DNA from 3 places in the Curtobacterium sp. LFS079 genome. Region 1 is predicted to be linked to each of the others. Evidence: riboswitches for the same ligand, from Rfam matches in the RefSeq annotation. Region 1 holds a riboswitch; each other region holds the start of a gene.

Region 1 (4,793 bases):
CGCGTCCATCGCCGTGACGCTCTCGGCCAAACGCCGGAAGCAGCGCGTCAAGACCCTGGCCTTCGGGGCCGTGGCACTGGTGTTCAGCTACACCACGGTGGCCAACGTGGTGGAGCGACCCGACGGCATCAGGATCGCCGCACTGTTCATCCTGGGCATCCTGCTTGTCAGCTTCGCGTCCCGGGTCCGGCGCTCCTTCGAACTGCGCGCCACCCACATCAAGATGGACGAAAAGGCCCTGGAGTTCACGGCGGCCAATGACGAAGGACCCATCCGGCTGATCGCCCACGAACCGAAGCGGGTCGCCGCCGACCGGTACCGGGAAAAGCTGGAGCACGCCCAGCAGGCCAACCACCTGCCCGAGGACAGCGATGCGCTGTTCATCGAGGTGATCGTGGACGACAGCTCCGACTTCGAACAGGAACTGCTCGTGGAGGGCAAGCACCGCCACGGCTTCAAGGTCCTGGAGGTCCACAGCAACAACGTGCCCAACACCTTGGCTGCCGTGCTGCTGCACATCCGCGACGTCACCGGCCTCATGCCGCACATCTACTTCCGCTGGACGGAGGGCAACCCGATTGCCAACCTCAGCAAGTTCCTGTTCTTCGGCGAAGGCGAAATCGCTCCCGTGACCCGCGAGGTGCTGCGAGAGGCCGAGGCCGACATCACGCGCCGGCCCTGGGTGCACGTAGGGTAGCTGCGTTTTCTACATTGTGAGGCCCGCTCTGCGTCCTTTGACCTGGTCAAAGGACGCAGAGCGGGCCTCACATGTCCAACCCTCAGCGGCTGGCGGCGGGCACCAGGATCCAGAGCACCTCGACGGTTTCGTCCGTGGGGTTGACCCAGGTGTGCGGCTCGCGGCCGGGGAAGGACAAGGTGTCGCCTTCCTCGAGCTCGTACTTTTCGTTGCTCAGGATCAGCTGGATACGGCCCTTGGTGACGTGCAGGACGTCCACATCGCAGTCGACGGCGTAGAGCTCCGATTCGCCGCGCCCGCGGGGTTCGATCACGGCCCTGATGATCTGCAGGCGGCGCTCGGACCGCGCCGTGAGGAGTCGCTCCACGATTCCTTCGCCGCCCAAGGAAATCTTCGGCCCGTCGTCACGGCGCGTCAGGTGCGTCTCCGGTGCCGCGAAAAGATCGCCGATGGACACGGACAACACCTGGCACAGCGTCACCAGGGACGCCACCGACGGCGAGGTCAGGTCCCGTTCCACGCGGCTGAGGAATCCCTTGGTCAGCCCGGTGGCTTCTGCCACCTGCTCGATGGTGAGCCGCTGGGATTGGCGGGCGGCGCGGATTCTTGAACCGATGGCAAGCGGAACGTTGCTGGGTTCAACGGGAAGAGCCTTCATTCACGAACCTTTCAGGCCGAAAAGTGCGGCCCAGTCATTTGGGCCATAGTATCCGGCGGGGCCGCGGAGCCCCCTGCCCTGTGCACCCGCCCTTGACTGTTACGCCGATCACTACATATCCTTTCATGCAACAAGTGTTGCCCTCTAGGCAAAATGGCAAACTTTCCTCCCCCAACACCCCGCACCGCGGAATGGTCCGAATGACACCGGCGCTGTCATGGAAACGGAACCCGGCCGCTGCAAAATCCCCAGGAGCCGACAATGGACTCATCGTTCCTCAACATCGCCATTGTGGTGGTGTATCTGCTGGCCATGCTGGCCTTTGGCTGGTGGGGCAAGTCCCGCACCAAGAACAACAGTGACTTCCTCGTGGCCGGCCGCCGCCTGGGCCCGTTCCTCTACACGGGCACCATGGCGGCAGTGGTCCTTGGCGGCGCCTCCACGGTGGGCGGCGTGGGCCTCGGCTACAAGTTCGGCATCTCCGGCATGTGGCTCGTCGTCGCGATCGGCACCGGCGTGCTGCTGCTGAGCCTGCTCTTCGCCGGGACGATCCAGCGCCTGAAAATCTACACCGTCTCCCAGATGCTCAGCCTGCGGTACGGCCAGCAGGCCACGCAGACCTCGGGCATCGTCATGCTCGCCTACACCCTGATGCTCTGCGCCACGTCCACCGGCGCCTACGCCACCATCTTCGTGGTCCTCTTCGGCTGGGAGCGCTGGCTCGCCATCGCCGTCGGCGGCGCAATCGTGCTGGTCTACTCAACGATCGGCGGCATGTGGTCCATCACCTTGGCCGACCAGGTCCAGTTCGTCATCAAGACCGTGGGTATCTTCTTCCTCATGCTGCCCTTCGCCCTGAACGCGGCCGGCGGCCTGGACGGCATCCGCTCCCGGGTGAAGGAGTCCTTCTTCCAGATCGACGGCATCGGCATGCAGACGATCATCACCTACTTCGTCGTCTACACCCTCGGCCTGCTGATCGGCCAGGACATCTGGCAGCGCGTCTTCACCGCCAAGACCCCCAAGGTGGCCCGCTGGGGCGGCGCCACCGCCGGTGTCTACTGCATCCTCTACGGCCTGGCCGGCGCCGTCATCGGCCTGGCTGCCCGCGTAGCCCTGCCGAACATCGACGTCAAGGCGCTCGGCAAGGACGTCGTCTACGCGGAAGTTGCCACCCACATCCTCCCGATCGGAATCGGCGGCCTGGTCATGGCCGCAGCCGTCGCCGCCATGATGTCCACGGCGTCCGGCGCCCTGATCGCCGCCGCGACCGTGGCCCGCGCAGACGTTGTTCCGTTCGTGGCCAGCTGGTTCGGCAAGACCGTCCACACCGATGACACCGAAAACCCCGAGCACGACGTCAAGGCCAACCGTTACTGGGTCCTGGGCCTGGGCATCCTGGCCGTGCTGATCTCCATGGCGGCGCAGGACGTGGTCGTGGCCCTGACCATCGCCTACGACATCCTGGTGGGCGGCCTGCTGGTCGCCATCCTCGGCGGCCTGGTCTGGAAGCGCGGCACCGGGGTTGCCGCTGCCTGGTCCATGGCAGTCGGCTCGGTGCTGACGCTGGGCCTGTTGATCATGTACGCGGTGGGTGCCATCCCGAGCGAGGACGGCGTCTACGCCAACGAGCCCATCTACTGGGGCCTGGGCGCTTCCCTTGTCTGCTATGTGGTGATTTCCCTGCTCACGCCGCCCACGGATCCGGAAGTCCGCGAAGCCTGGGAGCGCCGGGTTGCCGGGGCTGTCTCCGAGGAACTGCCCCTGGACGCGCACCCGGTGGCCAGCCACACGGGCCACTAGTCCCCGGCGGGCTAACAGGATAACGACGACGGCGGTGCCACCTTGCGCAGGTGGCACCGCCGTCGTCGTTCCCGGCTTTGCCCTGTCCCGCAGGCGGGACGGGTGCGCTAAGGTAAGTCCAGCTTCAAGAGATGTGGCGCCAAGCTCCGACTTGCCACGCACCAACCCCATGTTCACGGGTGGTTCGGATGAGGAAGCGGCCTGCACCGGACCAGAGACAACCGGCCAGGCAAGAGCAACTCCCCCAGGAGAAGGCCAATGCCTCTTGATGCCACCGCCCACCTTGCACCTGCCCAGACGGACAACCGGAATGAACCGCGCGCCGAACCGCCCGCAGCCGCAGGCTCCCCGGCGGCGCTGCGGGTGATTCCCTGTGTCGATATTTCCAGCGGATCGGTGCTGCTCTTCGTGGCCGGCAGGCGCGAACTCGGGCGGTGCGCTGACCCGCGGCTCCTCACCCGGGCGCTGGCCCGTACAGTACGGCCCGCCCTCTGGTTTCCGGCCGAGCGGAGGCTGCTCCTCGCCGTCGCCGCGCGCGGTTACCGCGGGGGCAAGGACCTGTCATTCATCCTGGAGTGACGGAAAAGACCGGAACACGGGTACCGGGCTATTCTTCGTCGCCTTCTTCTTCCCGGTGTTCATCGACGTCGAGCGGCACGACCCGTTCTTCTTCGTCAATGGCGTCGTCTTCTTCGTCCCATTCCTCGTCCACAGGGATGTCCTCGCTGTAGTCGTAGGCGGGATCCGCCTCGACGGTCGGACGTTCGGCGTGCCAGGCATGCGGTTCGGTGCTGTCCACGGTGAAACCTTCCGTTCACTTTGCCGCGGGCTGCGGCTCGGTCCGGCCAACTGCACGGCCGCGCCAATCCGTGCCCCTTGTTCCTCCATCTGAGCACTGCCCCTGCCGGGGGTCAAGGTGTGGCAGGACGGCGCTTGCTTTAAGGCATGCCGAAACTCCGTGGTGAGGATTACCGGCCAAAAAACCGCGGAAATTGGCGCTAATGTGGAAGTGCAACGGGGCGATGAAACCCGCCCCGGCAACACAGGAGCCACAGTGCAAACGCGAAAAGCCACAGTGCCGCGAAAAGACCCAGTGCCGCCAAAAGCCACAGTGCCGCCAAAAGCCACAGTGCAAACGCCAATGGACACAGCGCGGCCGCAAGACACCGCGCAGCCGGAACCTCCCTCCCCCGCAGACATCAAACGCTGGCGGCAGTACCTGGCCGACGAACGCGCCGAAGCCGCCGTGTACCGCGAACTGGCGCAGCGCCGCGACGGCGAAGAACGCGAAATCCTTCTGGCCCTCGCCGACGCCGAAGGCCGTCACGAAGCCCACTGGCTTCGCGTGTTGGGTGAACACGCGGGAATGCCCAAGGCGGCGTCGACCCGCAGCCGCCTGCTCGGCTTCCTGGCGCGGCATTTCGGTTCGGTGTTCGTGCTGGCCCTTGCCCAGCGCGCCGAGAGCCGCTCCCCCTACGCCACCGATCCCGCCGCGACGCGTGCAATGGCCGCCGACGAGCAGATCCACGAAGAAGTGGTCCGCGGTCTGGCCACCCGCGGCCGCAACCGGCTCTCCGGTTCCTTCCGCGCCGCTGTATTCGGCGCAAACGACGGCCTGGTCAGCAACCTGTCCCT
Region 2 (4,793 bases), on a different contig from region 1:
AGTACTCCGCCGGGACGCAGGATGCGGGCCAGTTCGGTGCTCGCCAGCAGGGGATCGCACCAGTGCCAAGCCTGGGCAACGCTGACGACGTCGAATGCTGAATCCGCCAGTCCTGTTGCCTCTGCCGTGCCGAGGAGTGCCGTGGCCGCCGGGTAATCCTTCCGCAGCTGCGCGAGCATGTCTTCGGAAGGGTCGACGGCGGCCGTCTGCAGGCCGCGTTCCAGCAGCAGGGCGGTGAATTTGCCGGTCCCGGCACCGATGTCCGCGGCGGTCCGGGCGCCGGCGGGCACCAGCCAGTCCGCGGAATCGGCCGGGTAGCCGGGACGGACGCGGTGGTAGTGCTCGCCGCCGTCCTGGAAGCTCGATCCGAGCTCGCGCCGCCGCTCGCTGTGCAGTTTGGGACCGTGGAGCCTGGCGTTTCGGAGCTTGGGTCCGCCGCGGTGTCCACCGGATCGCAAAGCCACGCGTCCACTCCTCACCGGGTCCTGAAATACTCTATGAATCTACCGCACTCAGTCGGTGCTGCAGGGCGCGGCGCCTGCGGTTCCGGGAGTGTTTGGCGCCCAATGCGGGTAGCTGCGGTGGTCGTTGGCAGGGACCCAGCGGCCGGCGTCGACGACGTAATCCCAGCCGAGGCCCTCGGACTTGAGCGCCTTGATTCCGGCGATCAGACGCGTGGCGTCCTCGAGCCGGGAACCCAGGCCGAAGCTGGCGCGCAGGGAACCGGAGGGCAAGCCGAGCCGCTTGAGCAGCGGGTGGGCGCAGAATCGCCCGTCCCTCAGGCCGATGCCGTGTTCTGCGGCGAGGTACGCGGCGACCAGGCCTGCGTCGTAGCCCTCAAGGGAGAAGTTCACGACGCCGATGGTGTCGGCCGGGTCGGTGTCGCTGAAGATCTGGTGGACCGTGACACCCTCGATGTCCTTCAGGCCTTCAACCAGATGGGTCCGGATCGCGGATTCGTGGGCGTGCCACTCGTCCTGGTCCAGTTCCGCGATGACCTGGGTGGCCCGGGCCAGGGTGGCCGCGCCGAGCACATTGGGGGAACCGCCTTCGTGGCGGGCCGGTCCGGTGGCCCAGGTGACCGAGTCGAGGCGCGCTTCCCGGACGGCGCCGCCACCGGCGAGGTGCGGGGTGCCGGCGTCGAGCCAGTCGGGGCGGCCTACCAGGACTCCGGCGCCGAACGGTGCGTAGAGCTTGTGCCCGGAGAAGACCAGGTAGTCGATGTCCGCCGCGGCGATGTCGACCCGCCGGTGCGGGGCGAGCTGGGCGGCGTCGACGACAATACGTGCGCCGTACCCGTGGGCAAGGGCGGCAAGCTCCTTGACCGGCAGGATCTCACCTGTGACGTTGGAGGCTCCGGTGACAGCGAGCAGACTGACGCCGCCCTGCGCCAAGGCTTCGCGGACATTGGCCAGGGTCTCCGCCAGGGTGGGCGCGGCGACGATGCTGCGGTGCGGCACATGCTGCCAGGTGAGCAGGTTGGCGTGGTGCTCGATGTCCAGGTACAGGACTTCGCCGCCGTGCTTTCCGTCCACGACGGGCAGGCAACCGGCCAGCAGGTTCAGGGAATCGGTGGTGTTGCGGGTGAAGATCACGCTGTCGTCCGAGCGGCCGCCCACGAAATCCCGCACGATGTTGCGCGCGTTTTCGTAGACCGAGGTGCTGATCTGCGAGGCGTAGCCGGCGCCGCGGTGGACGCTTGCATAGAACGGCAGGATTTCGTTCAGGTATGCGGACACAACGGTCAGCGCCGGGGCGGATGCGCCGTAGTCCAGGTTTGCGTACCGTACGTGGCCGCCCTGGATGAGCGGGGCCTGCAGTTCGGCGCCGGTGACGGCGGCCAGCGGGCGGGCAGCGGGTGCCTGCGGGGAGTCGTTGTGACGGAGTTCAGGCGAAGTGAAAGTGGCAGTGCTCATGGAAGTCCTCATTCAAGGGAACCCTGCGTGCAGGGGATCCGCGCTTGCCGCATCCGTTCCGGACCGGCCGGGTCGTCACCCGGGGCACCCCGCCGCGATGGAGGGTTGCCGGCCAGCAAACCGGGGTTTCACGCTGGCACTCGTGACCTGTCTTTGAGACTAAGACACCATACGCGACGCGCCAAAGCCGGCCGGCTTTGTTAAGCCGATTGTTACGGAAAGCGGATTCGGGGCTGTTTGCCGAACAAAAATCGGCAGGCGTCCCGCAGCGGGGACGCCTGCCGATGAATCTTCGCCGAAGCCTGAGGGGTGCAGGCTTAGAGGAGGTCGTCGATGGACGGGTTGAGTTTCCTGAGGACCTCGGAATGCAGGATCGAGTTGCTGGCGACGGCGTTCCCTCCGAAGGGGCCGTCCGTGCCGTCGAGGGAGGTGAAGCGGCCGCCGGCTTCGGTCACGATCGGCACCAGCGCCGCCATGTCATAGAGCTCGAGCTCGGGTTCCGCGGCGATGTCCACGGCGCCTTCGGCCACGAGGCAGTAGGACCAGAAATCGCCATATGCCCGGCTGCGCCAGACCGCGTCTTCCAGATCCAGGAAGGAATCCAGTGAGCCTTGCTTCTTCCACTCCGAGATTTCCGAGTAGGACAGCGAGGCGTCGGACAGTCGCGAGACGTTGCTGACCTTGAGCCGGGTGGCCGAGGCCAGGGAGCGGCCGGTGTAGGCGCCTCCACCCTTCACTGCCCACCAGCGCCGGCCCAGGGCGGGAGCGCTGACGACGCCGACAACCACCTCGTCGCCGTCGACGAGAGCAATGAGGGTGGCCCAGACGGGAACGCCGCGGACAAAGTTCTTGGTTCCGTCAATCGGATCGATGATCCAGCGCCGGGCGCCGTGCCCCGTGCTGCCGAATTCCTCGCCCAACACCGCGTCCCGTGGACGTGAGCGGGACAGTTGGCCGCGGATGGCTTCCTCGGCGGAGCGGTCGGCATCGGTCACCGGGGTGAGGTCGGGCTTGGACTCAACCTGCAGGTCCAGGGCCTTGAATCGCTCCATGGTCAGGGCATCGACGGAATCCGCCAGCACGTGGGCAAGGCGGAGGTCGTCGTTGTAATTTGGATCGGCTTGGGTCATGGTTCCAAACTACCGGCAAAACACTGCCCGCCCGGGGACTTGTGGAGCATGCCTCGTCAGATGACGGTGCCCAGTTCCTTGGTTTCCTTGGCCTCCTGGCGCGGATCCGCGCCGAGGAGCCGCCGCAGGGAGGCAAGGCGGGCCGGGCCTGCTTCCCCGGCGGAACCGGAGGCGACCCAGTCGTCGAGGCCGCAGCGGACCGCGTTGGCATCGTGCTTGCAGCCCCGCTCGCAGGATTCGGTCCCCGGTTCGAGATCCGGGAACGCGTGCATGATCCGGTCCGGATCCACCAGCGCCAGCCCGAAGGAACGGATGCCGGGGGTGTCGATGATCCAGCTCCCGGCGGGAGCTTCGTGCAGCCTCAGGGCCAGGGCCGAGGAGGACGTGTGGCGTCCGCGGCCGGTGACGGCGTTGACGCCGCCAGTGGCGCGTTCGGCGCCGGTAAGGGCATTGACCATGGTGGACTTCCCGACGCCGGAGTGCCCCAGCATCACGGTGACTTTGCCGTCGAGGTGCTCACGCAGGTGGCTGACGGCGGCGACGTCAAGCCTGGCGGACAGTCCGTCGTCACTCCTGGCATCGATGCCGGAGGCCTCGGAGTCGGCGGTGCGGCTGATGATCACCGGGAAGTCGAGGCTCAGGTAGTTGGCCAACAGCTCCGCAGGATCCTTGACATCCGCCTTGGTGACGAGCAGCAGCGGCTCGATCCCGGCGTCGTACGCTGCCACCAGGGCGCGGTCGATGAATCCGGTGCGCGGCTCCGGATTGGCCGCGGCGACGACGATTACCAGCTGGTCGGCGTTAGCCACCACTACCCGTTCCACGGGATCGGTGTCGTCGGCACTGCGGCGCAGCACGGTTTTGCGTTCCTCGACCCGGACGAGGCGGGCGAGGGCGTCCGGTCCGCCAGAGACGTCGCCCACCAGACCGACGAAGTCGCCGGGAACCACGGGATTGCGCCGCAGCTCGCGGGCGCGGGCAGCAATGACGACGCGTTCCTCGGGGGTGTCCTCGGCGACCACGGCCGTGTAGCGGCCGCGGTCCACCGTGATGATGCGCCCGAGCACGGCGTCGTCGTGGCTTGGCCGGTCCTTGGTGCGAGGGCGGGAACCCTTCTTGTTCGGCCGGATCCGGACGTCGGATTCATCCCATGACTGTGCGGAGCGTCCCATCGTCAGTGACCGGGCTCCGTGGTTCCGGGGTCGCTTTCCTGGTCAAGCATGGCCGCCCAGATCTGCGGGAATTCCGGCATGGTCTTGGACGTGGTGGCGATGTCCTCCACGAGCACGCCTTCGACAGCGAGGCCCAGGATGGCCCCTGCGGTCGCCATTCGGTGGTCGGCGTAGCTGTGCACGACGCCGCCATGCAGCTTGGCTGGCCGGATCACCAGGCCGTCGCTGGTCTCTTCGGCGTCGCCGCCGAGGCGGTTGATCTCTGCCACAAGTGCGGCGAGCCGGTCCGTTTCGTGTCCGCGCAGGTGGGCGATGCCGCTCAGTCTGGACTGGCCGGTGGCCAATGCGCACAGTGCCGCCACGGTCGGGGCGAGTTCGCTGGTCTCGTCGAAGTCCGCGCCCTTGATTTCAGGCCCGCCCGTCACGGTGAGCGTGCCGCCCTCGAGGCTGACGGTGGCGCCCATGGTCTGCAGGATCTCCCGCCAGAGATCGCCCACCTGGGTGGTGTTGGAGGGCCAGTTGGGAATCCGGACGGTGCCCTTGGTGGCGAGGGCCGCGGCCAGGAAGGGCCCGGC
Region 3 (4,793 bases), on a different contig from region 1:
ACGGAATGGACTTCCATCTTGCTGCCGAGGAGCTCGACGCCGCAGCCTCCGCCGCGTCCGCCACGCCGCCCGTAACCTCCCGCACCGCAGCGCCGAAGATCGACCTGATCCAGTGCTACGACGAGTACGTGATGGGCTATTCGCAGACCCGGAACCACCTTGGCGGGACTGCCCCCTATTTCGGATCGGCGGGATCACCCGTACACGTCGTCCTGCTGGACGGACGCATGGCCGGGTGGTGGCGGCACGATCTTTCAGGGGCTGAATGCCTGCTCGATGTCAGGATGGACCGGGCCCTGGACGCGGCCGGGCACGCCGCGCTCGAGGCCGAGGCCGTGCGGTACGGGGCCTTCCTGGGGATGCCTGTGCAGCTCATCTGACGGGCCTGCCCGGAGGAAACCCCGGGGCTAAGCTTGAGACGGAATGAGGTGGCCCCATGAACAATCTGTTCTTTTGGATTATCGTCTGCTCGTGGCTGATCCCGATGGGGATCCGGATGTACAGGCGATCCCAGCAACGGCGGATCCGCAACAGCGGCCACCCGGACGGACGTTTCCAACAGGGCGGCTACCCGGGCAGGCTCCCGGACTACATTTCGGGCCAGTACCCGCCGGCCCAAAATCCACCTGTCCAGTACCCGCCGTCGCACGTTCCGCCGTCGAACCCGTACTCACCGGAGCAGCACCGGGCACCCGCCGGACCGCCTCCCGTCCCTGGCCCGGCGCCGTCGGAGCCGCAAGGCTACCGGGCACGCAAGTTGGCGGAATTGGACCAGAAGTTCAGTGACGGCAAGATCGCCATGGAGGAGTACATGAAGCTCCGCCAGGAGATCATGAGCGGCTGACTAGGCGAAGAAGGCCGTGCCCAGCTGCGGGCCGAGCTGGCCGATCTCGGTGAGGAACCCGTCGTGGCCGATCGGGGCTTCGATGGTGTGGACCTCCACGCCGCCGGGCAGCGCTTCGGCGAGTTCGCGCGACTGCTCCGGGAAATAGAGGCGGTCCGAATCCACTGCGGCGACGAAGAAGTTCGCCTCGACAAGGGCCAGCGCTTCCTTGAGGCTGCCGCGGCCGCGCGAAACATCATGGCTCATCAGGGCCTCGGTGAGGGCGACGTAGCTGTTGGCGTCGAAACGCTGCACGAGCTTGTGGCCCTGGTGGTCGAGGTAGCTTTCCACCTGGTAGCGGCCGCGCTCCCCCAGCGCCGGGGCCTGGAGCGGCGTCTCATCGTCCTGGGCGTTACGGCCGAAGCGGAAGTCCAGCTCCGCGGCCGAGCGGTAGGTGATGTGGGCGATCCGCCGGGCGAGGGCGAGGCCCGCCTCGGGAGCCGCGCCGTCGTAGTAGTCGCCGCCGTTGAAGGCGGGGTCCTGGCGGATCGCCAGCGTCTGTGCCTGGGCGAACGCGATCTGTTCGGCCGTACTGTAGGCGCCGACTGCGATGACGGCGCAGTTCTTCACGCGGGCCGGGTAGCTGACCGCCCATTCGAGTGCGCGGGCGCCGCCCATGGAGCCGCCGATTACCGCGTGCCAGCTGTCAATTCCGAGGGCGTCGGCAAGGCGGGCCTCCGCGGTGGTGGAATCCCGCAAGGTCACCAGCGGGAAGCGGGAACCCCAGGGCTTGCCGTCAGGCGCGTTCGACGACGGCCCGGTGCTGCCGTAACAGCCGCCGACGATGTTCACCGAGACTACGAACCAGCGGTCGGTGTCGATGGTGGCACCGGGGCCGACGAGCTGTTCCCACCAGCCTTCTTCGTCGCTTCCACCGCGGGCCACATGGGTGCTACCGGTGAGGGCATGCTCGATGAGGACCGCGTTCGAGGCATCGGCGTTGAGCGTCCCCCAGCTTTCGTAGGCGAGGACCACGTCCGGCAGGTAGCCTCCCGCTTCGAGTTCCAGTGCGCCGATGGAAACGTACTTGACCGTGCCATCCTGGTTGTGGCCGTTGTCGTTGCGCTTGCTGGTGGCCGACGGTGCGGCAATCGTCATGGAGAACCCCTGAACCTCGTGCTTGCCTGCCGACAGCTGTCCGGCAGGCCAGGTCTTCACCCGGGGCACCCCGCCACGGACGGAGGGTTGCCGGCCAGCAAACCGGGGTTTAGCGCTGGCACTCGTGACCTTTGCTTCGAGTGTAGGAAAAACCGCTCCGCCAACGCGAACAATGTGACAGCTATGTGACAGTCGGGACCGGGTCGGGTGAACGTCCTACCTTACTTAGGCTTGGCTAAGCTGAGAGGCCCATCACAAAGTGCCAAGATGAGTGACATGCGCATGGATCACGTCTCTTACGCTTGTGAACAGGATGGCCTGATGGCCACCACAGAGCGGATTTCCGCAGCTTTGGGAGTGGATGCGGTCCGCGGCGGAGTGCACCCGCGCTTCGGTACGCGGAACATGATCATTCCGCTCGCAGACCACAAATACCTGGAAGTTGTGGAAGTCCTGGACCACCCGGCGTCGGATAAAGCACCGTTCGGACAGGCCGTCCGGGCACGCTCCGCCACCGGCGGTGGATGGATGGGATGGTGCGTCGCCGTCGACGACCTGTCCCCCTTTGAAGAACGACTGGGCCGCTCCGCGGTTCCCGGCAACCGCAAGTTCCCTGACGGCCGGGAACTTGTGTGGCAGCAGATCGGCATCCTCGGCCTGATCGCGGATCCGCAGGTCCCGTACCTGCTCCGCTGGGAAGGCGATCCTGCACTGCACCCGTCCCTCGTCTACGCGAGCGACGTCAAGATGTCCAGCCTCACCATCGCCGGGTCGGCTGCCCGTGTGACCGAGTGGCTGGGCGAACCGGTGGAGAAGCCGCTTGAGGACGTTGCCGTCCAGTGGGTTGCTCCGCACGGTGTTCCGGGCATCATGTCCGTCACCTTTGAAACAGCCAACGGGGCCGTCACCATCTGACCCCTCCGGGGTGCCGCCACCGGCGGTGCCCCGGCCCAAATCTTCGGCCGCCTTCGGCGGGTGCCAATGACGTCACCCAGCGACGGCGGCCGAAACCTTTTAAGGCTTTCCGCGGCCTCTGCGGTTCAGCCCACCCCGACCGTCAGCCCAGCCCAACCGCCTTGCCGAAGAGGCTGAAGCCGACAAAGGCAGCAATGTCCAGCAGGGCGTGGGCCACCACCAGCGGCATGACCCGCTTGGTGCGGCTGTAGACCCAACCGAAGACCAGGCCCATGACCGCGTTCCCGATGAACGGACCGAAGCCCTGGTAGAGGTGGTAGCTGCCCCGCAGGAGCGCACTCAAGACGATGCCCAGCGGCATGCTCCAGCCGAATTTGCCGAAGCGGTCCAGCAGGTAGCCCACCACGATCACCTCCTCGACGACGGCATGCCGCACCGCGGAGAGGATCAGCACCGGCACCGTCCACCAGTGGGAGTCGAGCCCGCTGGGGATGATCGCCGTCGTGATTCCCATGGCCCGGCCCGCGGCGTAAAGGCCCAGGGAGGGAATCCCGATGAGCGCCGCCAGGCCCAGGCCCTGCAGAAGGTCGCGGCCGGGGCGGGACAGGGTGAAGCCGAGGCGCTGGAACGCCGATTCCTGCTCCGACGGTGCCCGCTGCTGGGAGAGGAAATAGAACACCAGCACCACCGGAACCAGGGCGAAGGCGATGTCCAGCAGCTGGTAGGTCAGGTCGAAGTACTCCCGGCTGTTCCGCGAGGCGTTCAGTGTGGATGTTCCCTGCGCCAGCGGGGCCCGGCTCATCTTGTCCAGCAGCTGCACCACCGAGTACACCGCCGACTGGCCCAGGGACAGGCCCAGGACGATGAGCACTTCGGCGCGCAGCCGGCGGGTGGAGGCAACAAGCATGGTCCTATCTTGCCCTCATTTTCCTGGGTGTTTGCCTATGCTTGGTGGGATGAGCGCGCCAGCACGTATCTTCATGGTCCGGCACGGCCAGTCGGCCGCCAACGTGGACACCTCGATCTACAACCGCGTGCCCGACTATCGGATCCCGCTGACCGGGCTCGGGCTGGAACAGGCCAGGCGCACCGGGGAGGAACTGCGCAGGAAGCTCGACGGCGAGCAGCTGTGCGTCTACGTCTCGCCGTACCTGCGGGCCTACCAGACGCTCGAGGCACTGCAGCTGGACGGCGTGACGGAGCGGGTGATCGAGGAACCCCGGCTGCGCGAGCAGGACTGGGCCAACTTCCAGATAGCCGGCGAGATCGAGGACCAGAAGGAACTGCGGAACCTCTACGGACACTTCTTCTACCGTTTCCGGGAAGGCGAGTCCGGCTCCGATGTCTATGACCGCGTCTCATCCTTCATGGAGACCCTGTACCGGCACTGGGAGAAGCCGGACTACGCCCCGAACACCCTGCTGGTGACGCACGGTCTGACCATGCGGCTGTTCTGCATGCGCTGGTTCCACTGGTCGGTTGAATACTTTGAGTCCCTCAACAACCCCGGGAACGCCGAACTGCGGACCCTGGTACGCAACACGAGCGGAAAGTATGACCTCGACGTGCCGTTCAGCCAGTGGGTTGACCGCCGGGTGGACGAAACCGTCCTGGACGCCCCGCAGGTGAAGTTCTAGTCGAGTTCGGCGACCGTCACTTCGGTTCCGGCGGCTTCGAAGGCGGCCTTGTCCGCCGGCTTGATCCCACTGTCCGTGATGAGCCGCTTGAATTCATAGCCGGCCATGGTGGCGAAGGAACGCTTGCCGATCTTGCTGGAGTCCGCCAGTACGTAGGACGCGGTGGCGCGGCGTGCCATGGCGGAGTTCACCATGGCTTCGCCTTCGTCGGTGATGGTCGGCCCTATCTTCGGATCCACGCCGTTGACCCCGATGAAGGC

What was found. A riboswitch is a leader RNA that binds a small molecule or an ion and turns the genes downstream of it on or off. The one in region 1 is predicted to bind S-adenosylmethionine.
Region 2: another riboswitch for S-adenosylmethionine. It lies ahead of ACNQPB_RS10310 (aminotransferase class V-fold PLP-dependent enzyme); the one in region 1 lies ahead of ACNQPB_RS12710 (hypothetical protein).
Region 3: another riboswitch for S-adenosylmethionine. It lies ahead of metX (homoserine O-acetyltransferase MetX); the one in region 1 lies ahead of ACNQPB_RS12710 (hypothetical protein).

What each region holds. Positions count from the first base shown of each region.
Region 1 is NZ_JBFPFO010000006.1:234,760-239,552, forward strand. Features, by position in the region: gene ACNQPB_RS12695 (amino acid permease) at 1-697, shown strand, start outside; gene ACNQPB_RS12700 (helix-turn-helix domain-containing protein) at 780-1,355, opposite strand; gene ACNQPB_RS12705 (sodium:solute symporter family protein) at 1,617-3,158, shown strand; SAM riboswitch class IV at 3,281-3,400, shown strand; gene ACNQPB_RS12710 (hypothetical protein) at 3,417-3,737, shown strand; gene ACNQPB_RS12715 (hypothetical protein) at 3,766-3,957, opposite strand; gene ACNQPB_RS12720 (VIT1/CCC1 transporter family protein) at 4,300-4,793, shown strand, end outside.
Region 2 is NZ_JBFPFO010000005.1:49,572-54,364, forward strand. Features, by position in the region: gene ACNQPB_RS10305 (class I SAM-dependent methyltransferase) at 1-464, opposite strand, end outside; gene ACNQPB_RS10310 (aminotransferase class V-fold PLP-dependent enzyme) at 513-1,916, opposite strand; SAM riboswitch class IV at 1,952-2,064, opposite strand; gene hisN (histidinol-phosphatase) at 2,234-3,046, opposite strand; gene rsgA (ribosome small subunit-dependent GTPase A) at 3,103-4,218, opposite strand; gene aroA (3-phosphoshikimate 1-carboxyvinyltransferase) at 4,221-4,793, opposite strand, start outside.
Region 3 is NZ_JBFPFO010000009.1:69,408-74,200, reverse strand. Features, by position in the region: gene ACNQPB_RS14830 (winged helix DNA-binding domain-containing protein) at 1-380, shown strand, start outside; gene ACNQPB_RS14825 (hypothetical protein) at 437-844, shown strand; gene metX (homoserine O-acetyltransferase MetX) at 845-1,981, opposite strand; SAM riboswitch class IV at 1,995-2,111, opposite strand; gene ACNQPB_RS14815 (VOC family protein) at 2,258-2,896, shown strand; gene ACNQPB_RS14810 (CPBP family intramembrane glutamic endopeptidase) at 3,039-3,803, opposite strand; gene ACNQPB_RS14805 (histidine phosphatase family protein) at 3,853-4,533, shown strand; gene ACNQPB_RS14800 (DeoR/GlpR family DNA-binding transcription regulator) at 4,530-4,793, opposite strand, start outside.